3 regions of the Bradyrhizobium sp. DOA1 genome follow, and region 1 is predicted to be linked to each of the others. Evidence: riboswitches for the same ligand, from Rfam matches in the RefSeq annotation. Region 1 holds a riboswitch; each other region holds the start of a gene.
The links. A riboswitch is a leader RNA that binds a small molecule or an ion and turns the genes downstream of it on or off. The one in region 1 is predicted to bind cobalamin.

Region 2: linked by a shared signal. The riboswitch ahead of SE91_RS02540 (ribonucleoside-diphosphate reductase subunit alpha) and the one ahead of SE91_RS19585 (DUF1636 family protein) in region 1 are both predicted to bind cobalamin.
Region 3: linked by a shared signal. The riboswitch ahead of metE (5-methyltetrahydropteroyltriglutamate--homocysteine S-methyltransferase) and the one ahead of SE91_RS19585 (DUF1636 family protein) in region 1 are both predicted to bind cobalamin.

The regions. Positions count from the first base shown of each region.
Region 1 is NZ_JXJM01000001.1:4,135,023-4,142,217, reverse strand. It holds gene bluB (5,6-dimethylbenzimidazole synthase) at 1-11, opposite strand, end outside; gene cobS (adenosylcobinamide-GDP ribazoletransferase) at 11-793, opposite strand; gene cobU (bifunctional adenosylcobinamide kinase/adenosylcobinamide-phosphate guanylyltransferase) at 790-1,293, opposite strand; gene cbiB (adenosylcobinamide-phosphate synthase CbiB) at 1,416-2,357, shown strand; gene cobD (threonine-phosphate decarboxylase CobD) at 2,369-3,334, shown strand; gene SE91_RS19595 (cobyric acid synthase) at 3,323-4,771, opposite strand; gene cobO (cob(I)yrinic acid a,c-diamide adenosyltransferase) at 4,784-5,419, opposite strand; cobalamin riboswitch at 5,460-5,681, shown strand; gene SE91_RS19585 (DUF1636 family protein) at 5,776-6,150, shown strand; gene cobW (cobalamin biosynthesis protein CobW) at 6,147-7,181, shown strand.
Region 2 is NZ_JXJM01000001.1:542,811-554,486, reverse strand. It holds gene SE91_RS02585 (phosphoenolpyruvate hydrolase family protein) at 1-647, opposite strand, end outside; gene SE91_RS02580 (ABC transporter ATP-binding protein) at 681-1,793, opposite strand; gene SE91_RS02575 (HAD-IIA family hydrolase) at 1,793-2,620, opposite strand; gene SE91_RS02570 (SDR family NAD(P)-dependent oxidoreductase) at 2,613-3,383, opposite strand; gene SE91_RS02565 (ribokinase) at 3,380-4,321, opposite strand; gene SE91_RS02560 (carbohydrate ABC transporter permease) at 4,318-5,178, opposite strand; gene SE91_RS02555 (carbohydrate ABC transporter permease) at 5,190-6,125, opposite strand; gene SE91_RS02550 (ABC transporter substrate-binding protein) at 6,211-7,590, opposite strand; gene SE91_RS02545 (HAD family hydrolase) at 8,031-8,711, opposite strand; cobalamin riboswitch at 9,399-9,612, shown strand; gene SE91_RS02540 (ribonucleoside-diphosphate reductase subunit alpha) at 9,734-11,676, shown strand, end outside.
Region 3 is NZ_JXJM01000001.1:527,580-539,255, forward strand. It holds gene SE91_RS02490 (outer membrane protein) at 1-83, shown strand, start outside; gene SE91_RS02495 (3-hydroxyacyl-CoA dehydrogenase) at 257-1,198, shown strand; gene SE91_RS02500 (beta-keto acid cleavage family enzyme) at 1,428-2,321, shown strand; gene SE91_RS02505 (MFS transporter) at 2,548-3,870, shown strand; gene SE91_RS02510 (avidin/streptavidin family protein) at 4,223-4,729, opposite strand; gene metE (5-methyltetrahydropteroyltriglutamate--homocysteine S-methyltransferase) at 4,705-7,065, opposite strand; cobalamin riboswitch at 7,144-7,368, opposite strand; gene SE91_RS02520 (TauD/TfdA dioxygenase family protein) at 8,147-9,076, shown strand; gene SE91_RS34980 (carbohydrate porin) at 9,733-11,325, shown strand; gene SE91_RS02530 (aspartate ammonia-lyase) at 11,553-11,676, shown strand, end outside.

The DNA.
Region 1 (7,195 bases):
AACTCGACCATCATCGCCCCGACTGGAAGGAGGCGGCCACCAGCAGGATCAGGATCTCGCTGGTCTGCTCGAACGCACCGAGGATATCGCCGGTCTGTCCGCCGATCTGGCGGATGGCAAGCCGGGCCAGCAGAAGGCCGGCGAGCGATAGCACGATCAGGCCGGCCAGCGCCTTGCCCGGCCCGAGCGTGAGCGCGAGAACGAGCGTCCCGACGGCGAAGGCAATCGCGACGCTGCGGCCCGGCGGCGCTCCGGCGCTCGCCGATAATCCATCTGGTCGCGCCGGCGGCACCAGCGACATGAAGGCCGGCACGCCCGCACGTGCAGCGGTGTGCGCGGCGCACAGCGCCAGCATCACGGCCCAGGGATTGGCGATGGCCCCGAGCGCGCTCCAGCGCAGGCCGAACGACAGGATCAGCGCGCAGACGCCGTAGGTGCCGATCCGGCTGTCGCGCATGATCTCGAGCTTGCGCTCGCGCGTGCGCCCGCCACCGAGCCCGTCGGCGGTGTCGGCAAGCCCGTCCTCGTGCAATGCGCCGGTGATGAGGGCAGTGGTCGCGAGTGCGAGCAGGGCGGCAAGGTTCGGCGTCAGCCCGACACGGATGGCGACCATGTAGACGAAAGCGCCGGCGAGGCCGACCAGGAGTCCTGCAACCGAAAGCGCCCATGTCGCGCGCGCGATCGCGCCGTCGCCGGCGGGCTTCGACGATGCCACGGGAAGGATCGTGACGAACGATGCCGCCATCCTGAGATCGGCGACGATGTCCTTGAGCAGCTCGGCGCGCGGCATCATTTCAGTTTCATCGGCAAGCCGGCAACGACGAACTCGACCTCGTTAGCAGCGGCCGCGATGGTCTGGTTCATGATGCCGGCGGCGTCGCGAAAGCTGCGTGCCAGCGCGTTGTCAGGCACGATACCGAGGCCGACCTCGTTGGTGACGAGAACAACCGGGCTGTTGAGCTGGGGCAGGGCGTCCGCAAGCTGCTTGACGTCGCTCTCCCAGTCGCGCTCCGCATGCATGAGGTTGGAGAGCCACAGCGTCAGGCAATCCACCAGCCTTGCACCGCCGCCATCGGTTGCGACCAGCGCGGGCACGAGATCGAGCGGCACCTCGCGCTCGATCCAGTCGGTTCCACGACGCGCGCGATGCTTCGCGATGCGTTCATCCATCTCAGTATCGAGCGCCTCCGCCGTCGCGAGATAGACGGGCCGGCCGGGAAAGCCCTTCGCGCGTGCTTCCGCACGCGTGCTCTTGCCCGATCGCGCTCCGCCGGTGATCAAGATGACGGCCATCAAAGTCTCCTGTCGGCCAGCACTAATCACCAAACGGGGCCAAAGACAAAGCCGAAATCAGGCGGCCAGGGGCTTGCGCTCAGCCCTCGCTTTGCGCAACAGGGGCGGGACAGGAGGCAGGTGTGGGCTTTGCGGGCGCGATGGTGGTTGCGATGGCGGTGGATGCCCTTCTGGGCTGGCCGGGCGCGCTGTTCGCGCGGATCGGCCATCCCGTGACCTGGCTGGGCCGGCTCATTGCTGCGATCGACACCGCCTGGAATCGAGCATCCGATCCGCCATGGCTTCGCCGCGCCGCGGGTATTGCCGGAGCGCTCGTGGTGATCGCGGTCTCCGTCGCGCTCGGCTGGATGCTTCAGTCATGGCTTCCATGGAGCTGGATCCAGCTCGCGCTCGTCGGCATCCTGGCCTGGCCACTGGTGGCGCAGCGCTCGCTGCATGATCATGTCGCGGCCGTTGCGAGGCCGTTGAGCGCGGGCGACATCGCCGCAGCACGCGAGGCGGTCTCGCGCATCGTCGGGCGCGATCCCGCAACGCTCGATGAAGCCGGCATCGCGCGTGCAACGATCGAGAGCCTCGCCGAGAACGCATCCGACGGCATCGTGGCGCCGGTGTTCTGGGGCGCGCTGTTCGGCCTGCCTGGCATTTTCGGCTACAAGGCGATCAACACGCTGGACTCCATGATCGGCCATCGCAGCGAGCGCTACGAGGCGTTCGGCTGGGCCGCGGCGCGCATCGACGATGTCGCCAATTTCATTCCGGCGCGCCTGACCGGATTCTTGTTCGTGCTGCTGGCGCCGCGGCGATCCGAGGCGCTGTCCTGCATGACGCGCGATGCGCGACGTCATCGCTCGCCCAACGCCGGCTGGCCCGAAGCAGCCATGGCGGGCGCGCTTCGAGTGCGGCTCAGCGGCCCGCGCATCTATCACGGCAGCATCACCAACGAGCCCTGGCTCAACGAAGGCGCGCGCGATCCGCTTGCCGCCGACATCGGCGAGGGGCTGGCGGTGTATCGCCGCGCCATGCTGCTGCTCGCCGGCGTGCTTGCGATCCTGGCCTTCGCGTGAAACAACGGGGCATGCGCGAGCACGGTGGAAATCTCGATCTGGCCCAGCAGCGTTTTGGCGGGCGCGCGGAGGATTGGATTGATCTCTCGACGGGGATCAACCGGCTGCCTTACCCCCTGGGCGAGGTGAGTTCGCGCGCTTGGACTGCGCTGCCGTCGCGCGCCGAGATCGAGACATTGCATCAGGCGGCACGACACGCCTATCGCACGAACGCGCCGGTTGTTGCCATGGGCGGTGCACAGGCCGCCATTCAATCGCTGCCACAACTCGCGCCGCCCGGCCGCGCGCGCATCCTCGCGCCGACCTACAACGAATATGCCGGGGTGCTGTTGGCCGCGGGCTGGGACGTGCAGGAAGCCAGCGAGCCCGACGCACTGGCGGGCGCGGATCTTGCCATCATCGTCAATCCCAATAATCCCGATGGTCGGAGCTCTGCGCCACAAGATTTGCTCGCACTACTGCCGCGCGTCGGCCGTCTCGTCATCGACGAGAGCTTTGCGGACGCACTTCCGCAGCTGTCGCTCGCGCCGCAGGCGGATCGGCCGGGATTGCTGATCTTGCGCTCGTTCGGAAAATTTTACGGACTTGCCGGCTTGCGGCTGGGTTTTGCTATCGGCAACGCAGACGATATCGGCAAGCTCGCGGCGCTGTCGGGTCCATGGCCGGTCTCGGGCGCGGCGATCGCAATCGGCAGCCGCGCCTTGCGTGACGATGCCTGGGCCGAGGCCACGTCAGCGCGACTTGTTCGCGATTGTGGACGTCTCGATGAGATGGCGCGCGGGAAGGGCTGGACGCTCGTTGGTGGTGCGTCGCTATTTCGGCTGTACGAAACGCCCGACGCACTGGTCGCCCAGGAAAAGCTCGCGCGTGGCCAGATCTGGTCCCGCGTCTTCGCGCAGAACCCGCCATGGCTACGCCTCGGGCTTCCCGGCAGCGAAGTTGAATGGACGCGTCTTGCCGAAGTTCTAGCGCGCTAGCGCGAGCAGGCCGTCGACGTCGAGATGCTTCCCGATGTGATCGGCGAGGGCATCGAGCGCGCTCTCGACTCTTGCATGATAAGGCTGGTTTCCTGCGGGAATGTCGAGCTTGGCGAGATACGCCTTGCGGAATTCGTCGGACGTGAACAGGCCGTGCAGATAGCTGCCCTGCACACGGCCATCGCGCGAGATCGCGCCTTCCGGCTCATCATTCAGCTTCGCAAATGGCCGGGCGCGATCGGGCCCGTCGGTGCGGCCGATGTGGATTTCATAGGCTTCGATCGGCTGCTCTGTGGCGGCATGCACGGCTGCAACGCGTGTCAGCGTCTTCTGCGGATTCATCACCGTCTCGACATCCAACAGCCCGAGGCCGGGCGTGTCACCCGCGGGGCCCTCGATCCCGTCAGGATCAGAAACGCTGTGCCCCAGCATCTGATAGCCGCCACAGAGGCCGAGCACGTGGCCACCCCTGCGGTGATGCGCGAGGAGATCGATGTCCCAGCCCTGCGCGCGCAGGAAGGCGAGATCTCCGCGTGTGGATTTGGAGCCGGGGATGATGACGAGGCGGACGTCGCCCGGAATGGCTTCGCCCGGACGCACCATCACGAGATCGACGCCAGCTTCGAGCTTGAGCGGATCGAGATCGTCGAAATTGGCGATCCGCGATAGCGCGAGACAGGCGATCTTGCATTGGCCCGGCTTGCGCGCGTCGCTCAGGCCCAGCGCATCCTCGGCCGGCAGTTCGCCGGCGCGCGCGAACCAGGGCAACACGCCAAGCCCGCGCCAGGCGGTCGTCTGCTCGATCAACTTGTAGCCGTCGTCGAACAGCGTGGGATCGCCGCGGAACCTGTTGATGACGAAGCCCTGGATCATCGCGGCATCGTCGGGGTCGATCACCGTCTTGATGCCGACGAGCTGGGCGATGACGCCGCCGCGGTCGATGTCGCCGACCAGAACGACCGGCACGTCCGCCTTGCGCGCAAAGCCCATATTGGCGATGTCGGCCTTGCGCAAATTCACCTCGGCCGGGCTGCCGGCGCCTTCGACCAGCACGAGATCGGCGCGCGCCTTCAGGCGCTCAAAACTCTCCAGCACCGCGCCCATCAGTGACGGCTTCATCGCGGCGTAGTCGCGTGCGCGAGCGGTCGCGATGCGCTTTCCATGCACGATCACCTGCGCGCCGACATCGGTCTCGGGCTTCAGCAGCACCGGATTCATGTCGGTGTGCGGCTCGACGCCGGCGGCGAGCGCCTGCAGCGCCTGGGCGCGGCCGATCTCGCCGCCATCGACGGTGACGGCCGCGTTGTTCGACATGTTCTGCGGCTTGAACGGGAGCACGCGCAGGCCGCGCCGCGTGAAGGCGCGCGCAAGGCCCGCGACGATGAGCGATTTGCCCACGTCAGAGCCGGCCCCCTGGATCATCAATGCGCGCGCCATTGCGAGATCGTCTCAGAACTCGACGCCGGCCTGCGCCTTGATGCCGGAGCGGAAGGGATGCTTGACCAGCGTCATCTCCGTGACGAGGTCGGCGATCTCGATCAGCTCGTCCTTGGCGTTGCGCCCGGTGAGCACGACATGCGTCATCTCGGGCTTCTGCGTCGTCAGGAACTCGACCACCTCGGCGATGTCGAGGTAGTCGTAGCGCAGCGCGATGTTGATCTCGTCCAGCACGACCATGCGCAGGTTCGCATCGCGGATCAGCTCCTTGGCCTTCTCCCAGCCGGCGCGCGCGGCGGCGATGTCGCGAGCGCGGTCCTGTGTCTCCCAGGTGAAGCCTTCGCCCATCGCATGGAACTGGCAGAGGTCGCCGAAATGGCCGGTGAGCAGCCGACGCTCGCCGGTATCCCATGCGCCCTTGATGAACTGCACCACCGCGCAGGGAAAGCCATGGGCGACGCAGCGGACGATCATGCCGAAGGCCGAGGAGGACTTGCCCTTGCCGGCGCCGGTGTGGACAATGATGAGGCCTTTTTCGCCGCTCTTGGTCGCCATGATCTTGTCGCGGGCGGCCTTCTTCTTCGCCATTTTCTGGGCGTGGCGGGCGTCGGTTTCCTCGCCCGTTTGGGTCTCCGGTTCAGGCGTCATCGGTCCCGGTCCTTCGGCTTGACAAGTGGCGGCCGGCGGCAAATGGTGGGCCGGCGTTGGTTCCTGTCCTATGACAGGCGAAGAGGGAATGCGATAGGGTCCGAATCGGCAAGATTTGGGTCCAAAATGCAGCCGCCCCCGCGACCGTGACCGGAGAGATGCCCGAAGCCACTGACTCCCGAGAGGGAATCGGGAAGGCGGGGATCGAAGGGCAAAGCCCTGCTCCGCAAGCCGGGAGACCTGCCAGCGCGGACGATTTTGGACCGGCGGACGGGGTGTTCCGCGACGGGGAAACGGGCCTTTCGAATGCGGTCCGTGCGCCTCTTCGCCTCCCGCTGTTTATTCTGGAAGAGGCGATGACGGTTACACTTCACGTCTGCATTACCTGTCGCGCCGGCCAGACGCTCGGCGAGGGCGAGACCACGCCCGGCAAGCGCCTGCATGGCGCGATCCTTGACGCCGGCGTGCCCGACGGCGTCCATGTGGTTCCCGTCGAGTGCCTCTCGGCCTGCAGCCAGGGCTGCTCGGTCGCGCTGACCGCGCCTGGCCGTTGGTCCTATGTCTATGGCCGCTTGTCGGATGCAAATGCACGTGACGTGGTCGCCGGCGCTGCGGCCTATGCGGCCGCGCCCGACGGGCTCGTGCCCTGGCGCAGCCGGCCCGAAATCTTCCGCAAGCAATCGCTTGCCCGCATTCCCCCGATTCCCGCCGTGCCGGAGGCCGCCGAATGAACTCGCTCGCAAAAGTCCCGGTGACGGTGGTCACCGGTTTCCTCGGCTCCGGCAAGACGACGCTGATCCAGCATCTGCTCGCCAATCCCGGCGGCAAGAAGCTTGCAGTGCTCGTCAACGAGTTCGGCAGCGAGGGCGTCGATGGCGAGATCCTGAAATCCTGCGCGGACGCGAACTGCCCGGAAGAGAACATCGTCGAACTCGCCAATGGCTGCATCTGCTGCACCGTCGCCGACGATTTCATTCCGACCATGGAGCAGCTTTTGGCGCGGCCCGTGAAGCCCGATCACATCCTGATCGAGACGTCGGGCCTGGCACTGCCGAAGCCGCTTTTGAAGGCGTTCGACTGGCCGGAGATCCGTTCGCGCATCACGGTCGACGGCGTGATCGCGCTGGCCGATGCCGAAGCCGTCGCGGCCGGCCGTTTCGCGCCGGATCCGGCTGCGGTGGAAGCACAGCGCGCGGCGGACGAGAATCTCGATCACGAGACGCCGCTGTCGGAAGTGTTCGAGGACCAGATCGCCTGCGCCGACATCGTGCTGCTGACCAAGGCCGATCTTGCGGGCACGGCGGGAATCGAAGCGGCCAAGGCCGCGATCACCGCCGAGATGCCGCGCCCCGTGCCGATGCTGCCGGTCACTGACGGTGCAATCGATGCGCGCGTCATTCTCGGGCTCGGCGCTGCCGCGGAGAACGATCTCGCGGCGCGTCCATCGTATCATGACGGCGAGGAGGAGCACGAGCATGACGACTTCGCGTCCGTTGTGATCGACCTTCCGGAGGTCTCGGACATTGACGCGCTCGTGGCATCCGTCCAGAAGCTGGCGCGCGAGCAGAATGTGCTGCGCACCAAGGGCTATATCGCGGTTGCGGGCAAGCCTATGCGCCTGTTGCTGCAGGCGGTCGGCGAGCGCGTACGCCACCAGTTCGACAAGCCCTGGGGCGCGGGTGTCAGGCAGTCGAAACTCGTCGTGATCGGCGAGCACGGCGATATCGATGAAGCCGCGATCAAGGCGGGACTTGGTCTCTGATGCACGTCGTCTTC
Region 2 (11,676 bases), 3.6 Mb from region 1:
TGAGCGACACGCGCAACTGCGCTCGTACGGGCAGCAAGCTCAGCCAGGCTGATCGACGGATCAGATCCGCTTTCCACGCCGCGGTTGAGATTGAAGTTGATGCAGATGGCCTCAGTGCCTGCTTCAACCATCTGTTTTACTTCGGCCTGGGTCCGCGTATAACCAATGGTCATCAGCCCGCGCCTTGCGGCCTTCACCAGGAGCTCAATTTCCCGGGCGTAGCCAAGGCCGCACTTTTCAAGCAACGACCTCCTGTATTCATCGATGTGGATCACGGATGGAAAGTTGGTGACGCCGGAGAAGCCCCACCTAATGATCCGGTCGAGCCAATGGTCGATATCGAGCTGCGGATCGAAGGTACAGGCTCCGAAAAATACCGGCAATTTCGTGCTGGGCAGGATCTCTGTTCGGCCGAACCCGGCCACGAAGTCGTTAGAGCTGCGGATAGGTAGAATGGAGGCCGGCGAAGAGCCACCCATAGCGCGAAAGCGGCCTGCATTGAGCGCAAGCACGAAATCCGCCCCTGCGCGTTCGGCGGCTCTCGCGGTCATGCCCGATTCGATTGCTGCCCCGAGCACGAACGAACGGGAGTTCCGGAAGAACTGCCTGATCCCGCCGCCCTTTACCTGGTCCACCCGCGTGTGCATCCCGGCCCGCCTCCTGCAGGGCGGTCGCGAAAACTAGCTCCAATTTGCGGGCGCGTGCAACCGTCGTAACGCTTTGCCGTTCGTCGTGAAGAGGTGGCAGTTCGCAGGCGAAGCCGCAAGAGGAACCTTGCCAGATCTCTTGGGCGGCTCCAGCGTCGGCGCTTTGGCAACGACCGTTTCCCTCCCAGCGTTGCCGTAGACGTAGGTGACGCTGCCAAGATGCTCGATGAAATCGACATCGAGCTCGATTCCGATGTCAGTCTTCTCCGCCGCGGATGGAGAAAAATCGTCCGGGCGAATCCCGAGCGTGATCGGCTTGCCGACAAGCAGTTGATCCGGGTGGACGGGCACGGAGAGCGTCGCACCCGCGTCGAGCCTGACGTCCATGCCGGTCTCGTGCGCCGCCTCGACATGGCCATTGAGGAAATTCATCTTGGGCGAGCCAATGAATCCGGCTACGAAGCGAGACGCCGGATTGTGATAGAGATCGTGCGGGGTGCCCACTTGCTCGATATTGCCGTCCTTGAGCACGACGATCTTGTCAGCCATCGTCATGGCCTCGACCTGGTCGTGGGTCACGTATATCATGGTATTCCCAAGCTGCTTGTGCAGCTTCGCAATCTGAACCCGCATTTGCACCCGCAATTCCGTGTCCAGGTTCGACAGCGGCTCGTCGAACAGGAACACCTTGGGCTCGCGGACGATGGCACGCCCGATCGCCACGCGCTGCCGCTGTCCGCCTGATAGTTGTCGAGGCTTACGATCCAACAGATGGTCGATCTGCAACAACGATGCAGTTTCGGCCACCCTGATATCAATCCCGGCCCTCGGCACTCTGCCCATCCGCAGAGGAAAGGCCAGGTTCTCGCGCACGGTCATGTGCGGGTAAAGAGCATAGCTCTGAAACACCATGCCGAGGTTCCGGTCAGCGGCGTCAACATCGTTGACGATCTCGTTGTCAATCAGTAGCCGTCCTCCACTGATGCGCTCCAGTCCGCCGATCATTCGAAGCAGCGTCGACTTGCCGGATCCGGATGGCCCGACGAAAACGACGAATTCACCGTGATCGATCGTCAGGTCGATATTGCGCAGGACTTGGATAGTCCCATAGGCTTTATTCACGCCTTCCAGGCGAACATCGGCCATTATGCTCTCCTCTGTGGGGGGCTTTCAGCTAGCGCCGGCGGCACCTCAATTTCTACCAAGCTGGACACGATGAAATCCGGCGGCGCCAGAGATGGATCCTCACGGGGCGGCACGCCGGTCGTGACCAGCACGGCCGGGAGACCAGCTCGCTTACCAGCTTGAATATCTGTCGGAATCTGATCGCCGATCATCAGCGTGGCACCGCGCGCTGTTCCTAGGCGGGACAGTGCGGTTTCGATCATGTGTGGCTCGGGTTTGCCAACGATCAAGGGTTTGACTTGTGTAGCCACAGCGACAGCAGTGATCGTTGCTCCTGCGCCCGGTTCGAATCCATCTTCGGTGGGCAAGAGGAGATCGGGGTTGGTGCCGATGAATACTGCCCCATTCAAGATAGCATCGACGGCAATCCGCATCTTCTCATGTGTAATCTGACGGTCCAGCCCCATGACGACAGCTTCTGGCTCCCGATCGATCACCTCGAGCCCCACGTCTGCCACGGCATTCACAAGGGACGGCGCGCCGATGACAAACACACGCGTAAGGTCTGGATATTTGACCCGAATAAGCTCAGCGGCGGTGACGGCGCTGGTGACAACGTCTTTCGACCCGATAACAAGCCCAAAACTCTCCAGCTTGCGGGCGACCTCTTCCGGAGTGTGCGTCGAATTATTCGTCACGAAGCAGAACGGCAATCGAGCCACCTGCCACGATTTAAATGCCTGAATGGCCTCAACGATCGCAGCGTTTCCACGATAGACGACGCCATCCAGATCCGAAATGATCCCTTCGATGGGCGGCCAGTTGAGCTCAGAAGCGGTACTAGCCATTCATCAGCATCCCACCGTTTACGTGCACGATCTGCCCGGTCATGTAGGACGCTGCGGGGCTTGCGAGGAAGACCGCAAGCCCTGCGATATCCTCCGGCACACCCACACGCCCGAGCGGAATGCGGCCGCTGTGCCGGGCTTCGGTCTCCTCACGTGGCCGCCCATGCATCGGCGTATCGATGATCCCGGGCGCGATCGCGTTCACATTGATCTTGAGGGGCGCGCATTCATAGGCAAGCAGCTTAGTAACGTCGTGAACGATCGCTTTCGATAGGCAATAGTCGGCGCCGCCGGCCTGGTAGTTGAACACTGCTCCCTGCGAAGACAGTGAGGAGCCGACGTTGACGATGCGACCGCCCTTGGTCTTCATGAAGCGCTCGATCGCCAGTTTTGAGCAGCGCAAGACGGCGACCGAATTGATCTGAATCGTACGCTCAATAGCCTGCGCATTGCCATTGAGCAGCGACTGGGCGGATTTGATGCCGGCGTTATTGACCAGCACGTCGAGCCGGCCAAAGCGCCTAGCAACCTCATCGAGAACCCTGGTGACATCGTCCTCGCGCGCGACGTCCATTGCCATCGGCAATGCGCCGTTACCGTAGGGCAATGCAGCCAAAGTGTCTTCGAGGTTTTCGAGGTTAGCATCGGTAGCAAGGACGTTCGCTCCTCCTGCCCGAAACGCATTCACAATGGCAGACCCGATGCCGCCACCCGCGCCGGTCACGAGCACCGTTCTGCCTGAAACGGAGAACTGTTTGGTCATTCCAACTCCAGGATGGTTTGGGACTTCAAAAACTCATGAACGGCGTCTGCACTCGGCATGGAGGCTTGAGCGCCGCGGCGCGTCACACATAGGGCGCCCACTGCCAGGGCCCTTCTTACGGCTTCTCTCAAAGGCAAGCGCTGTGCCAGTGACGCGGCGAACGCTCCATTAAAGGCATCTCCTGCGGCCGTGGTATCAACAACCTTGACGGGAAAGGCACTCAGAGCGATGGAGCGCGTTGCGTCGGCGTAATAAGCTCCTTGCGCCCCGAGGGTAATCAGCGCAGCACGAGGCCCGAGATCAAGAAGCTTCAAGGCGGCGTTGGCGGCGCTGTTGAAGTCGCAGACCTCGACTCCTGTTAACTCGAAGGCTTCTGTCTGGTTCGGCGTGACGAAATCAACGCTTTTCCACGCGGCTGATGAAAGTCCCGGCCTCACCGGCGCTGGGTTAAAAACGAGATCAAAGCCCTTGTCGCGCTTCATCTCGAAGAGCCGATTGAGCGCTTCGATCGGCATGCCCATTTCAGCGACCACGATCGCGTCGCGCTCTATGAACTCGGCCGCGCTCTCGACCATATCTGGCGTCACGTTCACATTGGCGCCCGGGTCTATGACGATCATATTGGAGCCATCGTCACTGACCATGACCAGGGCTGAGCCCGAGATTTCCCCCGGCGAAAATTTGATTGCGTCCGCGCGAACGCCGGCGTCCCGTAGCGACTGCAGCAAAAAACGACCGACATCATCATCGCCAAGACGCGTGTAGAAGTGTGGCTCAAGCCCAAGGCGGGCGGCAGCAACGGCCTGATTGGCGCCTTTGCCTCCAGCGTAGCGGATCAGCGTGCCCGACACGCTTTCACCTGGCATTGGAAGCCGCTCGACCTGGAAGCATAGATCAAGATTGGTCGTTCCAAAGAACATCAATGGCCTGGCACTCATTTTACAGCACCAAAGGTAAGGCCACGTTCGAGGTGATGCTGTCCGATGACGATCAAAATGACAGGAATGATCATCGTAACAACTAGCCCTGCGGCCATGACGGGATAGAACTGCACGCCGGGATTGAGCAGCTTGAGAAGAGCGACGGTCACGGGCGCCTTGGTCGAACTGAGAATCAGACCGAGGGCGAAATTGTGCCAGGCCAGGAGGAAGATGAGCAACGAGGCGCCGATCAGGCCCGGCTTCAAAAGCGGCAGCACGATGTGCAGCACAACCCTAATCGGCTTGGCGCCATCCATGGCGGCCGCCTCCTCGATCTCTTTCGGGATGTCTTCGATATAGGAGCGACTCAGCCAAACGATCATCGGCAATGTGACGACCTGGTAGACCCAGATCATGCCGATATAGGTGTCATATAATCCAATCGCCTGGAAAACACTGAAGAGCGGGATGACCACTAGAAGGACGGGGGCGAAACGGAAACCCAGAATGAAGAAGGCAATGTCTTCCTTGAAAGGTACGTCCCGTCTCGCCAGAACGTAGCTGGCCGGCACCCCCACAGCTAAGGAGAGGATGACAGAGCCCAGAGCTATGAGGACGCTGTTGGTGATTGGCGTCAAAAACTCGACTTTGATCGTGCCATAGCTCGTTGCTCCTGCCTGGGCTACATCAAACAGGACACGGAAGTTTTCCAGTGTCGGCGAGAATAGAAAGGTTGGTGGCCAGGTCATGACCTCCGCCTGCTCTTTCAGCGACATCATCACGATCCAGATGAGCGGAAAGGTTAGGATCAATGCGCAGGTGGCGACGAGCAGGTTGAGGATCACATTTGTGGAGGTTGCGCGTTTCAATCGCATAAATTGCCTCCTCAGCTGACACGCAGGCGGACGAAGCGCCACAACTTGACCATAGCGAACGTCCCGACCAGCACGATCATCCAATTGACGACCATAAGGGCGGCACCACGTCCAAAAGCGAGATTTTGGAATGCGGTGATATAGGCGCGCACCGAAAGTACGGAGGTGCTGTTTCCAGGCCCGCCTTGCGTTGTCCCGAAGATAATGTCGAACTGGTTGAGGGATTCGATCAGCCGAAACACCGCGGCGATCAGAATGTAGGGAGCGATCAGCGGCAACTCGATATGCAGAAAGGTTGCCCACCCCTTTGCGCCATTGACGCGGGCGGCTTCCCTCACCTCTTCATTGATCCCCTGAAGGCCAGCGAAGATGATCAGTGCGAAGAATGGCGTGTAGGTCCATACATCGATGAGGACCAGGGAGAATATCGCGGTGTTCGGATCCGAAATCCACGCAAATCGGCTGATGCCGGCAAGGGACAATAAATAGTTCATGATCCCGTTTTGCGGATCCATCATTGTTGTCCACATGAGGGCAACGCTCATGGGCGGCAGGACGAGTGGCAAGAGGATGACGGGCCGCATCACGCGTGCCAGGAACACCTCAGTTGCGAACAGCTTGGCAAGTGCAAGACCGAACGCGGCCTCTGCAAGGACCGCCGATCCGGCATACACCAAAGTGGCTCGGATGCTATTCCAGAAATCATCTGTCTTGATGAGCGCTGCGTAGTTGTTGAGGCCAATGAAGTGAACCAGCGGCCGACCGAACTTGAGGTCAGTCAGCGACTGAAATACGCCATAGAAGAACAGGAAAAGAAATCCAAGCAATATTGCGATCGCTGGAGCAATCGCGGCAATACTCCACCAGTCGAGACGCGCCGGCGCGGCGTTCTTGACCCGATCATCTTTTGACGAGGTAAGTTGACTGGCCGAAGACAGCAGCGTCACGATTGCGTCGACTCCTCGAAGGTCCATCCCACTTTATCTCTAACATGCAAAGGGGCGGCGGTTAGATTTGCCGCCCCTTTTACCCTCACATTGACGAACGGATTTCGGAGGCGAGGTCGGATAGCGTTGCCTTGACGTCAGCTCCCTTGACCATTTTCTGCATCGCCACGGCCCAGGCATTCATCGCCTCGCCAAAGCCGACGCGGGCTGTAAAGGCCAGCTGCGCCCTGTCTTGCACAGTCTTGAACGTGTCGACGAAGTTATTGAACTCAGGCTTTGCCGCGTATTCAAGCCAAGCCTTGTCGCTCCACGTCGAGGCGCGCGGAGAGTTGACGAGCTTGCCAGCGACAGCACCGTTCAGCTCGACCTGCTTTGAGGTTGCCCACTGGATGAACAGCCAGGCTGCCGCCTTCTTTTGAGAAGCAGCGTTGATCGCAAGAGACCAGATCCAGATGTTGGATTCGAAGTACTTGCCGTTCGGAGCCCGCAAGGGGGGCGTGAATGCGATCTTGCCTGAGGCGGGCTTGCCGGCCACATCATTCCAAAACCCGAACATATTAGAATCGATCGCCATCGCGGTGCGTCCTGAACTGATGCCATCGACAACTTGGTACCAGTTGTCGTTGGCAAAGGACAAAGCCGCGCATTTCTTGATCATGTCCACATAGTCCTTGTGAAACGCGATAGACTCGGGTGCATCTAGGCCTGTGTCTAGCTTTCCATTCTTGATGATGAAATCATGCACGCCGTAGGACCTGGCAATCGAGATCACAGCGGTGTGGATGCTGCTCCAAAACCGCACACCGCGCACGCCCAAAGGTGTGATCGCGGGGTCCGCAGCCCTGAGCTTCTCGCAAGCGACGGACATTTCCGGCGGCGTGGTCGGGACCTTGATGCCGTGCTTATCCAGGATGTCCTTGCGATAGAACAGCTGGATGTTCTCGAAGCCATGTGGGATGGCCCACACCTGCCCGCTTCCCGGCTCAATCTGCCCTTCCTTGACCTTCCAGGTCAGGGCATCCCGCAAGGCAGGGAAGAAATCTTTGTAGTCGTAGCCGGCCGCGGTGAGTTTAGGATCGTTTAGATAACGGTCGAGTGGCTCGAGCAATTGGCCTGGCGCAAGATCCCAGGCCGGTTGAATGCCCGTGCCCACGACGTCCCAGCTCGGCGATTTTGTGCTGAGCTGGATGGTCAGCTTGTTCCAATAGGCGTCGTCCGGATAAAGCTCGGGCGTCACTTTGATGCCGGAGAGTTTCTCGAATTCGGGCAACTGGGCCGCGACCGCATCGGCATAGAGATGAATGTCGTAGGCCCAGACGATCGATGTGCCTTCGAATTGGCGCCAGTTGATGTCGTCCGCATTAGCTTGGGTGATGGCCGCTCCGGCCAAAAGCATGGAGCAGATAAGGGCTTTCTTGATAAAATTGGCCGAATGGCCGCGCAAAACGGCGAGTGTCCTTAGCATGTTCCCCTCCGATATGGGCTCTTTGGCCCACAAACCCACGTGCCTCTCCTCTTGCAGAGGCCGCAGCGGCGCGAAGGCTAGCCGCCGCTATCAGCCGTAAGCGGCCTTTCCAGACGAAGATTGGGTAAGTTTGGGTAATGTGAGAATGACGAGCGAACTACGTCTTGGATCGGTAGGCGCGGCGGTAGCTCTCGGTGCCGGACCGTCATCGTGGCGAACCGGCTGAAAGGCGGCGCGGAATGTCATCAACCGGAATGGCCCAAGTGCGCGAACTCGCGCAGCCCTGCCGCGAGAAAACCGGCAGAATAGTTCAATTCCATTCCTAGCCGCTACAATAAACGCGACGCTCTATAACGCGCCGGTCGTGGCATTCTCAGCCTAGTGACGGCGCATGCGGCATCGCTCCAACAGGACAACAGGTATTGTTCTTTGATTATCGCTTATGCATCCCGGAAAAAGCCGTGCCCCTGCAGAATCGGCAACAGCTCGTGATGGCTGCGAATGATGTAGTCCGGTTCTGCTGCCTGCAATCGCGAATCGGAGACAAATCCGCCGGTAATGGATACGCTTATGAGCCCGAGGTCGCGAGCAATATTCGTTTCGACTGGCATATCGCCGATGATAAAGGTCGCCGAAGGCTTGATGTCATTCTCTTGAATATAGCGACGAAGCCGCTCCCCTTTGGTCATTGACTTGAACTGCGTGGCGCGGCTTTCAAAAGCGATCACCTCATTAATGTAGTCATTAATTCCAAGCCTTCGCAATTGCGATCGGAGAGGCTCGGCGATATGGTTACTCACGATGATGGACGAAGCGTCTTGCTGGCGCGCGATTTCCAGAATTCTACGAGCGCCTTCGCGCAGATCAGCTTTGCCCGCAAAATGTTCGTAGGTGTCGTGAAACATTGCACCCGCATCTCGATCCATGTCGGCAATTTCCGAGTCCGACATTCCCAGACTGCGATAGAGGATAGAAAGCGGGACATCGCAGTGGTCGCGAAACGTAGCCATATCGATAGTTCTGCGACCAAAGCGATCCAGTATTGTATTCGTCGTCTGTAGTAGCACGTGCGCATCGTCGAGCAACGTGCCATTCCAATCGAATACAAGAGCAGGTTTCATGATTCGACCTTCAGGAGTGGATTGCGCATAGGGAAGATCCGCCGTTGAATTCCGCAAGCTTCTATTCGCACGCTTCTGCCCTTCTGCCGTTAGCATCTCGAACGTGGATGATGAGAGATCGATACCATCATGCCTGCACGTTAGCGACGATACGAGAACTAGGAAGGGCGGATGGGATACGGGTTAGAGTGAGAGAAACGAGCGGGAAACATTCGACATGCTAATCTTCTTGTTGAGGAGCGCAGCCTCTGAGCGAGGATAAGTTCGGCATAGGCTACGTGAACACATCGTCTGACGATCTTAAGCAAGCGTCGTACCAGCTGCACAAACAAAGTGACTCGACCCATCTCACCGGTCATCACCGGAAAAACACGACAGTCTTGTGAAGCTGCATTGCTCTCAACTCGTCGAAGTCGCGACACGTTGTCTGGAACACGACATCGGTACTAAATAGCAAGGCTAACCGGACGGAGTACTTCCAAACTTCACTGTCCTAGAAAGGAGAGAGCCAAATTCGTGGCCGACTCGCTAACGCGGCTGCGCAAGCCTGGCCGCTCTCTCGGTGTCGATGACAACGCCCATCGGAATCAGGAGATGTCAGAAGCAGAAGCCCCTGAGATTTCAGCACTCCACAAGCAAATCCGCGCCGGTACGTTCATCAGCTGTTGACAGCGCGTCCCGAGAGTCACTACATATCGGCATCACGGTCCACTTGATTGCAAGATCTAGTGGCTAAGAGGGAAGCCGGTGAACTGCGCCTTGCGCGCGGAATTCCGGCGCTGCCCCCGCAACTGTCAGCAGCGAGCTGCTTCCGAACGACGTCACTGGTGCGACTGCGCCGGGAAGACAGGAAGTGCAACGACCTGCGAGCCAGGAGACCTGCCGTGATGATCAAAACGTCCACGGGCGGGGTGTCCCGGCGGTCGCTTGCATGCACTGTTCGGCACCTCCAGTGCCGGCGTTTTTGCAGCGCCCTTACCTACAGCCCCGTTCAAACACAACACGCATCACGGGGCCGATTGATGTCACTGAACCTACATGACGCGGACACCGCATCCGCACCCATCATCCACTTCCGTCCACAGTCACTTGCGGGTGCCTCCAGCGAGCCGGCCATGCAGATCATTCGCCGCAACGGCAAGGTGACCCCGTTTGACTCCGCCAAGATTGCGGTGGCCATGACCAAGGCCTTTCTGGCCGTCGAAGGCACCACGGCAACCGCCTCGCGCCGCGTGCATGAGAGCGTTGAGCAATTGACCGCCGAGGTCGTCGCCGCGCTGATGCGGCGCGCCAGCGAAGGACGCACTTTCCACATCGAGGATGTTCAGGATCGCGTCGAACTCGCCTTGATGCGCAGTGAGAACCACAAGGTCGCACGCGCCTATGTGTTGTATCGCGAAGAGCGCGCGCGTCAGCGAGCCCAGGAGGCAGCCGCGCAGCCGACGCCCGCCAGCGAATCGACCCTTCACGTCACCTTGGCGGATGGTTCGCGTGTCGGGCTGGATACCAGTCGCCTCGCGCTGATCATCGGCGAAGCCTGCGCCGGCCTCGATGGCGTCGCTGTGAAGCCGGTGCTGGCAGAGACCACCCGCAATCTCTACGACGGCATCTGCCAGGACGAGCTAGCGCAGGCTTTGATCATGGCAGCACGCACGCTGGTCGAGCACGAGCCAAACTATGCTTACGTCAGCGCCCGTTTGCTGCTCGACAAGCTCCGCGGCGAGGTACTCTCGCGCGTTCATGGCGTTGCGACGTCGGCTTCGCAAGCGGACATGGCGACGCGCTATGCTGAATACTTTCCGACCTATGTGAAAGTCGGGATCGCCGCCGAGCTGCTCGATCCCGAACTCGCCCGCTTCGATCTCCACAGCATAGCGGCGGCGCTGAAGCCGGAACGCGACCTGAACTTCCAGTTCCTCGGACTTCAGACGCTTTACGACCGCTACTTCCTGCATCAGCACGGCAAACGGATCGAACTGCCGCAGGCTTTCTTCATGCGCGTTGCGATGGGGCTGGCGCTGCGCGAGATCGATCGCGAGGCAAAGGCGATCGAGTTCTACGATCTATTGTCATCTTTCGACTTTATGGCCTCGACACCCACCCTGTTCAATTCTGGCACGCTGCATCCGCAGTTGTCGTCCTGCTTTCTCACCACCGTCGCCGATAATCTCGACGGCATTTTCAAATCGATCAAGGACAATGCGCTGCTCGCCAAATATTCGGGTGGCCTCGGCAATGACTGGACACCAGTTCGCGGCTTAGGCGCTCACATCAAGGGCACCAATGGCGAGAGCCAGGGCATCATCCCGTTCCTCAAAGTTGCCAACGACACCGCGATCGCCGTCAACCAGGGTGGAAAGCGCAAGGGCGCGGTCTGCGCTTACCTTGAGACTTGGCACCTCGACATCGAGGAATTCCTCGATCTTCGCAAGAACACCGGCGACGACCGCCGCCGCACCCACGACATGAACACCGCGAACTGGGTGCCGGACCTGTTCATGCAGCGCGTCGATGCCGACGGCGAGTGGACGCTGTTCTCGCCGGACGAGACGCCAGACTTGCATGACCTCTACGGCGAGACATTCAGGACGGCCTACGAGGCCTATGAAGCGAGAGCGAAGGCCGGCGGCATGCGCCTCTTTAAAACGGTGCGCGCCACCGACGTTTGGCGTCGCATGTTGACCATGTTGTTCGAAACCGGCCATCCCTGGATTACCTTCAAAGACCCCTGCAACCTGCGCTCGCCACAGCGCCACATGGGCGTGATCCATTCCTCGAATCTTTGCACCGAGATCACGCTAAACACTTCGGCCGATGAGGTCGCCGTTTGCAATCTCGGCTCCGTCAATCTGCTTAGTCATGTCGGCGCCGACGGGGTCGATCATGCCAAGCTGAAGCGGACGGTTAGGACCGCTGTGCGGATGCTCGACAACGTCATCGACATTAATTTATACACCATCCCGGA
Region 3 (11,676 bases), 3.6 Mb from region 1:
GGACCGCCCGCATCAGTCAGGATATCGACATCGGTTTAGTCCGTGTGAATTACCGCTTGGGTGACGCGGTTGCGAAGTATTGATCTTCGTCTTTAGAATGCATTCCTTCGCCGGGAAGCTGGGATAGAAGGTCGTGTGTGAAAACGACTGTCCGCACACGTGCACGAGCAAGCTTCGGTTCGGCAAGAATCACAAGAATCATCAGGCTGGAACGCGACCTGCGTCTAGCACATCCGCTCAATCGTGAGGGAAGAACATGACGGACGCTAGCGCCGTCAAATCGGAAGTGTCGCCCGCCGGGGAGTTCCCAGTTCGTCGGCTGTTCTTTCTCGAGGTGAGCACCAACCGCATTCAAGCGATGAACCCAGATGGTTCCGATCGAAAAGTTATTGTTACCGATTGTCAGCTTCCAGACGGGGTCGCAATCGATGTCCACGCTGGTCATATCTATTGGACCAACATGGGGTCCGGTGTCGCCGTCAACGATGGCTCGATCGAGCGCGCCGATATCGATGGAACAGCTCGAAGAGTCATCGTTCCCCGCGGTGCCACTTTCACGCCGAAGCAGATCCAGCTCGATCGCAGATGCGGCAAGCTATACTGGTCTGACCGCGAAGGGATGCGGGTTATGCGGTGCAATCTCGACGGCTCGAGGATAGAGACGCTCATCGAGGCAGGCCGCGGTGAGGTGGACCGCCGTGACCCGACAAGGTGGTGCATTGGCGTCACCATCGACATTGAGCGCCGCCAGCTCTACTGGACGCAGAAAGGTCCGGACAATGCCGGTCTAGGCCGAATCCTTCGCGCCAACATCGATATTCCGGACGGCGAGAGCCCGGCAAATCGCTCCGACATCAAGGTGCTATTCGATGGCTTGCCGGAGCCGATTCACCTTGAGTTGGACCTCGCTAACCGCGTCCTCTATTGGACCGACCGCGGTGATCCTCCGCGTGGCAACACGGTCAATCGCGCGGGCGTCGATCTAAAGACGGAGCCGGAAATTCTCATCACGCACCTGATGGAGGGAATCGGCATCGCACTCGACGTTCCCGGCAATCAGATGTTCGTTACGGACCTCGCCGGTTCGATCTATTCCGCCGACCTTGATGGAAAGAACAAACACAATCTCCTTTGGTCCCAGGGCAACTTCACGGGCATTGCGTATGCAGAAATCTGGCCCGCCGCAGGAATGAAATGACCGGAACACGCCGGTTGCGCCGAAGTGGCGTCTTCGCCGCCCACTTTTCGCATGAGCTGAACAGCTCCGTTTGCGAGCAAGAGAGCGCAGATCGTCGCGGATGACGCGCTGCAGAAGCCAAAACATGCGTTGAGGCAGTATGCGGCGGCGCCCATGCCAAACGACTCGTCCGAAGCAGATCTAAATCCACTCTTGAATGAGCTAAGCGGTCGATGACAGGAGACGTAGCATGAAGTTTGAGAGCAAAGTGATGGTCACGATTGCTCCGACGGGAGGTGTGGTGAAAAAGCCGCAAAACCCACACCTGCCGACCCAGCCCAGCGAGATCGCCGAGGATGTGTACCGGTGCTACGATGCAGGTGCCTCTATCGTGGCGCTGCATGCGCGCAGGACGGACGACGGCGCAACCTGTAATCCGGAAATCTACCAAGACATCAATTCTCGGATCCTGAAAAAGTGCGGCATCATCATCAACAACAGCACTGGCGGGGGTGTTGATGGAGACATGGTTCGATCCCTAGAGCCCGGGCTTGACGAGGTTATATTCGAAGAGCGCCTAAAAGGGCTCGAGGCCGGCGCCGACATGGCGACGTTTGACGCTCACACTGTTCTGGCCAGCTTTGGCGGACGCGAGATTGTCGTTAACACCTCGCCGACCCGCTGCGACATCATGGCGAAACGGTTCCAAAAGACGGGCATCAAACCTGAATGGGAATGTTTCTCACTTTCCCACCTTGTCCAAGATCCGGTGCGCCTCATCAATAAAGGTTTCGATAAGCCGCCCTATTGGGTCAATTTCGTTCTTGGAGCCGATCGTGGAATTCAGGGTGGATTGCCCTACACTCCGCAAATCCTCGATATGCTGATTGGGAATCTTCCCAAGGGAGCGATGTTCTGCGTTAGTGGGATCGGTCGAGCGCAGCTACCCGCAACGACTCACGCAGTGCTCGCCGGTGGCCATGTTCGTGTCGGGCTAGAGGACAATCTCTACCTCGAGCAGGGTACACTTGCCACTAACGTGCGGCTGGTCGAAAAGATGGTAAGGATTATCCGAGAACTTGGGTACGAGCCCGCCACCGCAGTGGAGGCTCGGGCGATGCTCGGGCTGGCACCTCGCATATGAGGGATAGTCGCCCGCCCTCAATTGGAAGCAATGTACGATGGGCCATCCATTCGATGCGTCGCTAGGTTAAATCCTGAGCGCGGGCAGCGCCCGTAGAAGTGTTGTCGATCTTCGATCGGACACTCCGGCCATGGGTTTCGATAATATCAGCCTGGTGTCGCAGTGCAGCTCCAAAGCTTGAGCAAAATGTGCGGTGAGCAGCGACTTGTTTTAGGAGCGTAACGAATTGTTGGAGTTGGTTGGTGACCAGTGTCGTGCCGAGGACGAGGTGAGGTCTGGATCGGTCGGGAGCGCTGTCGCCAAGAATACGCGGCGGCTCGTGCCGCTTTTGGGCATCGCTTATTTCTTCAACAACCTCGACCGTACCAGTGTCGGCATCGCCGCGTTACAGATGAACGACGACATTGGCCTAAGTGCCGAACAATTCGGCTGGGGCGCCGGGATCCTCTTCTTTAGTTACTGCCTGCTGGAAATACCCAGCAATATGATGATGTATCGCTTCGGTGCGCGCCGCTGGCTGGCTCGTATCATGATGACCTGGGGCCTTGCGGCCGCGGCGACGGCGTTCGCCGCCGGATCATACAGCTTCTACGCGATCCGTTTTCTTTTGGGTGTTTTCGAATCAGGCTTTTTTCCCGGGGTCATCTGGTACATCTCGATCTGGTTTCCGGCGCGATCGCGAACCGGGGTCCTCGCCTGGTTCATGGCTGCAACACCGTTGTCTTCTTTGATCGGCAATCCGCTATCGGCTTCGTTGTTAGGAATGGATGGAGTGTGGCGGCTGGCCGGCTGGCAATGGATGTTTCTCATCGAAGGTCTTCCGGCCTGCCTGCTCGGCTTCCTATGTCTCGTTCTGCTAGCCGACACACCGGACAAAGCAGCGTGGCTGACGCCCCGCGAGCGGGAAGCGTTGCTGGGCGAGCTCGCTGGGGAAAAGCACGATAGAGTCAGAAAGGATCTCTGGGCTGCGACAAAGGATGTTCGCGTGGTAATGTTGACGGGCATCACTTTCGCTTTCACGATCAGCTCCTATGGGATCGGTATCTGGCTCCCTCTGATTTTGAAGAGCCACAACTTGAACAACATGCAGGTTGGCTGGCTCTCAGCCATGCCCTATTTCTTTGTGACAATAGGCATGTTGCTCTGGGCGCGCCTTGTCGATCGCAAGGGGCAAAAGATCTCTAATCTGATCGCCGCATTGATGCTTGGCGCCACCGGACTTGTCTTATCGGTAATGCTCACGTCGCTTGTACCGGCGCTCACATGCATGACACTTGCTCTGATCGGCACGATTTCCGCGCGCACAATCCTCTACACGATCCCGCAGAGTTTTCTTACCGGTCCCGCTGCCGCCGGAGGCATCGCATTCATCAATTCCATTGGTGCCTTTGGCGCCTTCGTCGGCCCCTACATGGTCGGCTTTCTTAAGGACAGAACAGGATCCTTTGAAACTGGCATGATCGGAATGGCAATCATTCTAGTTGTTGCAACGTGCATCGCCGGTAATCTCAAACTCCTGGCTATCCATAATGATGACATTCCTGTCTGAACGCCTAAGTAGAGGACGTTCGGGGGTTTAAGGTCTGTCCGCAGCGTGGGCGACTCTCGGAGCGGACCTGCTAAAGGACATCACGCCAAATCGGCTTAAGGCGTAACTTGATCCCGACGATGTGCGCAAAAAGGGCCAGGCGCGAGCGTCCGAACCTTGGCCCATCGATACGTCAGCCTCCCTAGAATTCCAACGACAAGACCGAGCCTGAACAGGTGGGCGATTCAGGCTCGGCAGGGACCGATCTCGAGTTCGATATCAAATCAGCTTTGGAGCGAGCGTCGGCGCACGATAAAGGCGGGATAAGAGATTAGCGTGATGACGTTCTTTCTCTTGCCGCAGGCAGGTCATGTCATTTGCGGTTCTTTGTATTCGATAGCTTCTCGCCTGCACCGCTCTTGGCCACCTCTCCGCTAGCGGAAGGCAGTTTCGCTTTGTCGCCGCTTGCAAAGGTGAACGTGTCCGCGCCGGCGCTGATGCCATTCCATGCCACCGGTTCGGCGAGCGAAAGTAGCCAGAGTCCCTGAAATCCCGATGCAGCGTTCAGCTGCCCAGTCCACACCGTTGTCGATCCGCAGCCTACAAAATTCACCGAAAAGCTGATCGCCGCGCCGCTACTGGTCTGCGCGAGCCAGCCCGTCAACGCTTGAGGAGTACCTTCATCGCAGCTATTGCTCGCATTGTTCGTATAAGTGCCGGAAATCGCGCCTGTGTTCGGATTATAGTTGTCTACCGCTAGGGTTGATCCGTATTGGTTGGTCCAGGTCCAGATCGCTTGCGCCTTTGCCGGCGCCGCTAGGAGTAGGCCTAGGCAGGCCGCACCCATACACTTCGTCAACTTCCACTTTGCTTCAGACATTTACGACTCCATATCGCGTTGCGCATTTCGCGGGCCGCGGCAACCATGTTGACGAGCGCCGGACGGACTTCGGTCCATTTGCGGGTCTTTAGGCCGCAATCCGGATTGATCCAGAGCTGTGAATCCGACAGTCGTTGGCGGGCTCGCGCGATGAGATCCGCCATCTCAGCAGCCTCGGGAACGCGAGGCGAGTGGATGTCGTAGACGCCAGGGCCGATGTCGTTTGGGTATTTGAAGGCAGTGAATGCGTCGAGCAGCTCCATCTTAGAACGGGACGTTTCGATCGAGATGACATCTGCGTCCATCGCGGCAATTGCATCGATGATGGCGTTGAACTCCGAATAGCACATGTGGGTATGGATCTGCGTCGCATCGGCAACACCGGAGGAACAGAGGCGGAAGCTTTCCACTGCCCAGTCGAGATAAGACTTCCAATCGGAGCGGCGGAGAGGCAAACCTTCGCGTAGTGCGGCCTCATCGATTTGGATCATGGTTGCGCCGGCTCTTTCCAGTTCGGCGACCTCATCACGGATGGCGAGCGCGATCTGACGGCAGGCCTCGCTCCGCGGAATATCGTCGCGGACAAACGACCAATTTAGGATCGTCACCGGCCCCGTAAGCATGGCCTTCATCGGCTTTCTGGTTAGGGACTGCGCGTAGCGCCACCATTCGATGGTCATCGGCTTCGGCCGCGAGACATCGCCGAACAGAATGGGCGGACGAACGTAACGTGAGCCGTAAGATTGCACCCAGCCATGCTTTGTAAACACGAAGCCGGAAAGCTGTTCAGCGAAATACTGGACCATATCGTTGCGCTCGAACTCGCCGTGAACAAGAACGTCGAGCCCAATCTCCTCCTGCCAAAGGACGGCCCGAGCCGTTTCCTCTTTCAGGAATTGTTCATATTCCGCCTTTGTCAACTGTCCCTGGGCACGCGCGGAGCGGGCGTTGCGTACCTGCGCGGTCTGTGGGAACGAGCCGATTGTTGTCGTGGGAAAAAGCGGCAGGCCGAAACGCTTGCGCTGAACCTCGGCACGGGTCGTAAAAGCGCTGTTGCGACGGCACATAGCCTCGTCAATCGCCGCCGCCCGCTGTGCGACAGCCCTGTTATAGATCTTCGGTGATGCCCGGCGAGCCTTCGCTGCACGGTCTGATTCGGAAAGCGCGGCAATGGCGCTTCCGTCGCCTGCGAGTGCTTTCCCCAAGGCCGCGAGCTCGTCGATCTTCTGCACCGAGAAAGCAAGCCACCTCTTCACATCCGAATCGATATCGGTCTCGAGCTGAACGTCGATCGGGACATGCAAGAGCGAGCAAGACGGGGCGAGTTGCACGCGATCCTTGCCGAACTTTGCAATGAAAGGCTTGAGCCGCTCGACCAGTGCAGACAGGTTCGAGCGCCACACGTTGCGGCCGTCGATGACGCCGAGCGAAACCACGAGGTCCGCGCGGGCGTTGGTTTCAATTTGGCTCAATTGCTGGGGAGCGCGGACAAGATCCACGTGCAACCCGGCCACAGGCAGTCCCAGAGCGGTCGCCAGATTGTCGCCGATCGCTCCGAAATAAGTCGTAAGCATGATTTTGATGCCAGGCGCCTCCTCAGCAAGACGTCCATAGGCACGCTGGACCGCACGCCGCGTCGTCTCGTCGAGATCAAGCACCAGATACGGCTCGTCAAGCTGGACCCACTCGGCTCCACGTTTCGCCAGTTCCTTGAGCACCTCGACATAGACGGGTACGAGGCTCTCGAGCAGCGAAATCGGATCAAATGTCGGATCGGCACTCTTGCCGAGCTTCAGGAAGGTGACCGGTCCGACCAAGACAGGACGCGTTTGATAGCCAAGGGCTTTCGCCTCCTCATATTCCTCGATCGGTTTGCGGGAGGAGAGCCTGAAGGTCTGTCCCTTATGGAATTCGGGCACCATGTAGTGGTAGTTGGTATCGAACCACTTAGTCATCTCCTGCGCAGCGGCGCCATGAGCTCGGGCTTGACCGCGGCTCGCGCCTTGTTCCTTATCTTGCGAGCCTCGTGCCATGGCGAAATAGGTCTGCAGCGAGACCGGCCCGCCGTCCCAGCCATACATCTCGGGAATGGCGCCAACCATGACGCTCGTATCGAGAACCTGGTCATAAAGCGAAAAGTCATTTGATGGGATGACACTGACGCCCAGCGACTTCTGACGTGCCCAATTGGCGACACGAAGACCGGCCGCTGCTTCAAGAAGCTGCGAGGTGCTGATCTTACCGGCCCAGTAGGCTTCGAGCGCCAGCTTGAGCTCACGGCGCGGTCCGATACGCGGCGTGCCGAGGGTTGCGACAGGAAGTGAGAGAAGAGACATAGCTTTAACCCCATTGTGTGTGGGGGCAAAGGCCATGGCGGAAACGCACTAGGCGTACCACCGGACACCCCGCCCGTGGACGAATATGTTGTCGGGGCAGGTCTCCTGGCTCGCGGGTCATCGCCTGCATCCCGCCTTCCCGAAGCTTCTGCTTCAGTGACACGTTTGGATGCGAGCTCGCCGCTTACAGTTGCGGGGGCAGCGCCGGCATTACTTCAATCCTGAGCGGATCAAGAGCGCACCGGCTTCCCTCTTAGCTCCAGATCGAGTGAGAGCTGGAGAACCTCGACGCCTCCGATTATCTGCAGAAGAAGCGATACGTCAACCCTGAGATCGTCTTTGCTGCGGCATCGGCAAGCCTGACGGTCTAACGATTGAGCCATCGAGGTCACCGAACAATCGTGATGTGAAGCTCTGCGCGCCTTTCCACCCGAACGAAGAGGTGGCCGTCACGCCGTCACGTGCGATCGCGCGCTATAAATGGTCCTAGCCGCTTTCGGCCCCGCTATGCTGTTATTGGCTAGATGTATCGTGCAGCTCCTGGCCTTGAACGCCGCCGCTGTGCGCGCAAATCGTACGGACCGTCAAAGGGACAGAATCTCGGACAGCACTCCCTGGCGCCTCGTCTCTGGGCTCGAGTCGAGAGGAAGTGAAGAGACTTCCCTCTCTTGTCACTTCACCGTCACTACTGCGGTTTGCAGCATTTTGCGCAGCATCACGGATAGCTTCAAAGGGCCATGTGAACCGATCTCTGCGCCCCTCCCACCGCTTTTTCCATACGAATAGCTTTCTTGTTCCTTCGGCAGCGGACGAGACCTCAATCGCTTAGAAGGACAAGGCGCTCTTGCATTGGTCAACTACCAGTTCTGGCAATTGAACGTACTGATAGACCACGTCAACTTTAGAGCCGCACTAAGCCTTAGCGGAGTCGCACCAACAAGTCCGAGGTTGCTTCAGGAGCGCAAGCTCCAACTCGGCGCTGTCACTAGGAATCTGACGCATTCCGCTATGCGGTCGGCAGTTGGCGTTCGACAGCTCTAGTTAAGTTTAGCGGAAACCGCCAAATTGGAGATTTGGAGCCATGACTTATACGGTCTTGTCGGATTGCGTTGTTCCTCGCAGCGACATCGTCAAATGCGCTGCGCGCCTCGGCGCAGAAATCCGCAACGTCAAGCTATCGGGCGGTTTGCCGGAGCAGACGATCGGCTCGATCAATGAGTTGCTATTGGAGCACAAGGTCATCTTCTTCCGAGACCAGGGACACCTCGACGATGCCGAGCAAGAGCGCTTTGCCCTTCGTTTCGGGAAGCTGGCACCTCATCCGACGCTCGGTGCGATCAAAGGTACGGCGTCAATCATCGAGCTTGATTCCGCCCGCGCCGGTAGCCGCGCCGACTTGTGGCACACCGACGGAACCTTCGTCGATGCCTACCCCAAAATTGCGGTACTACGAAGCCTAGTGATTCCACCATTCGGTGGCGATACCGTCTGGTCAAACACCGTGACGGCATACCTCGACCTAGCACCGCCGCTGCAGCGTCTTGCAGACAAGCTTTGGGCCGTTCACAGCAACGCCTTCGACTACGCAATATTGGCCCGCGTCGGCGAGCTCGACAAAAAGCATTTGGACGAAATCTTCACTAGAACGATCTATCAGACCGAGCATCCTGTCGTGCGCGTGCATCCCGAGACCGGCGAACGCGCGCTAGTGCTTGGCGCTCTGGTGCAAAATTTCGTTGGTGTTCCGAAATACGACGGCCAGAAATTATTTGATCTATTTCAGTCTCATATCACGGCGCTCGAAAACACAGTGCGCTGGCGCTGGAAGGAAGGCGATGTAGCAATGTGGGACAATCGCGCCACGCAACATTATGCGGTGTACGACTACGGCGACCAGCATCGCGTCGTTCGTCGCGCAACCGTTGCCGGCGAAGTACCCGTCAGCATCGATGGAAAAAGCAGCGTAACACGCGTAAAGACGCCCAAGGAACCGGCCGCCGAAGTCGCCTAGCGGGTTCGCAAGATTGCTCGGGCTTTGCCACCCCCCCAGCAGACATGATGTTGTGCTGCGAGTACTCGGATTAAGACCGAGCAGCATCCATCCCTAGGGCGCCACATCGAGTTCAGCAGCTGCGTGGCGGCGGAGCCTATTCCCGGCGCTCGTCTTACGTTCCTCTCCGATGATGTGGGGGTTCGAACCGCCACTCGATAGGAGCGCGCGACTTTCGAACAAAAAGTGTTTTGCGCGCCAACCGGATTTCCCATCCGCAATAGTCTCAATTGTTGCCCAGCTGCAGCCATGAACTTCTAATTCACAGGCTCGTTCCGTTCATCTTCGCAGCCTCCGCTTTCAAGAGACTCGCTATGACGCTAACCTATTCCAGCATACGATCCGTTCCAATCGTCTCGGTGAGGAAGTAAAGGACGCTTTGGGCGTCGTCTAGTACATCGATGAATCCCTGTCCTGAAATCGTCCTCGGATCCCTGCGAGGCACGGGAGTCAGAGAAACGAGCGCTATTTGATCGCTTCCCATGGGGCGAGGGCGCAAATCGAGGAGCAATGCGCCGCGGCTCGTGTCACCTACCAACCTTAGCAATTGATGCAGATGTAGGACACATGGCAATCGTGGACGGCGAAATGCGGCCCCATACGTTAAGGAAGTCGGGATGCAATATGGATCTGACGACGCCAGCAGGCGTAACGGATCTGCTGTCTCGTCATCCGCCGGCGCACAAAGATGGGTTGCTGTCGCACTGTCCCTCGCTGCCACCCCCCTTGGGGAGACCGCGCTGGCACAAGCTGCCACCATGCCTGGCCCACAAAGCGGCACTCCCAATAAGATGACTCAGGGAGGAATTCAGAAGAAGAACCGCCCCGCTCCGCTCCCGCGAAGCTCCCCGTCCCAACCACCTGTCCATCTCATCACTCACGAGACCCTGGCACAAACTGCCAATGCATTTGCAGCAAAACAGGACAGTGCGGTTCTAGTTGTGAACAGCAGAACTCAACAAAAGGTCGATCCATTTGCAAAGTTCGAGGGCCTCCGCGAAAAAGGTATGTGGCTCAGTATTCCTGGCCCGGCCGATACGATAGATCAGGATTACGGCGGCGTTAGATCTGCGCTAGCGGAAGTCGGGATCGGCTATATTGGCGGGACAGTAAACACCTTTGTCACCAATCAACTGCCGAATGCGGCGAGGAGCACCATCCGCGATCAGCTATATGCTGGTCAGAACCCCACATTTAATACCCTAAACTTCATGATCGTAACGTACGATCTCAGTCGTTTTGGGATTCCCGATGGTCAGATCATCGTAGGAGCCCAGCAGCAGTATTGGACCTGGAAGCCCGGGGGGCCAGATAGAGCGGGGATCAATACGATTGCCTATTATCAGACGCTATTTGAGGGGAAGCTCGAACTCAAAATGGGCTATCTCAGAAACATAAATGAGTTCGCAGGTACGGTGGTCGGAGGGAACGCAGCAGTAAACGTTTTTGGGGCTTCGTCCAACATTCTGTACCAGGCAGGCATGAGCAACAATGCCGCGCCTACACCAGCTCTCAATCTGAAGTACAATTTTGATGAACGCTTCTACAATAGGACGTCAATACAGCGCTCATTAAGTCCAGACGGTCAATTTGCACACATTGCTGAAAATCCGACCGGCTTAGAGTGGAGCACGGCTAACTCGGGCGTTCTTTTCCTCGACGAAGCGGGCTACAAGAACAAAGCTGCTCCAGGCTTGCCCGAGACTTGGTTGCGCGTAGGCGCCGGTTTCAACAATAGCAGCTTCACCGACTTGCAGCATCCGACTCTACCGAGAGCAAACGCGAATAGCATCTACTACGTTGCAGCAGACAGGCAACTCTGGCAGTCCGATCTCCAGGGTTCGGCAGCTCGTGGCATCTATGCAGGATTCTCTGCGATGTACGCGCCGCCGGACTTAAACAGAGTGAGCCAATATTACGAGCTCCGTCTTTATGCCAAGGGCTTGTTGGACAGCCGTCCACACGATCAGATTGCCCTTGTTGCCACCAAAACTACGTGGAGTAACGTTGCAGTGGATGCTGCCAAGGGTAAGGGCCATCTTGTCCATCGCGACAGTACGGCTATTTCGGGAACATACACCGCGCATCTAGCGCCTGGGATATATTCAAGCGTGGGACTGACATACATCAACAACCCGACAAGCATCACATACACACCCAAAACAGGGCATGCGTTGAACGTCTTGGTATCCACGTCGGTATTCTTCTAAGTCGAGGAATAGAGGGCCGGCGAATGCGGAGCCTGGAAGTCCTCGTCGTCCGTCATGCTAGCGGGTTGGGGCGACATCGCTGCCGGTGCGCGTGAGAATGCCGCATAAGCGCTAGAGTTTAGCTTACAAATTAGCGACATCGGTCATTCGGTTGAATGTTTTACTGGTGATGCCTCGGCGGGATGTCGAGGGTCGTAAAGACACAGAAAGTTGCTGTGATGGTCCAAATGCGAACCGAGGAAGATATTCTCGGGAAGAGGGAGCTGCCTGCGGATGCACTCTACGGCATCAATACTGCTCGGGCTTTGGAGAACTTCCCACTCACGGGCCGTACGATTGCGGCGCTGCCTG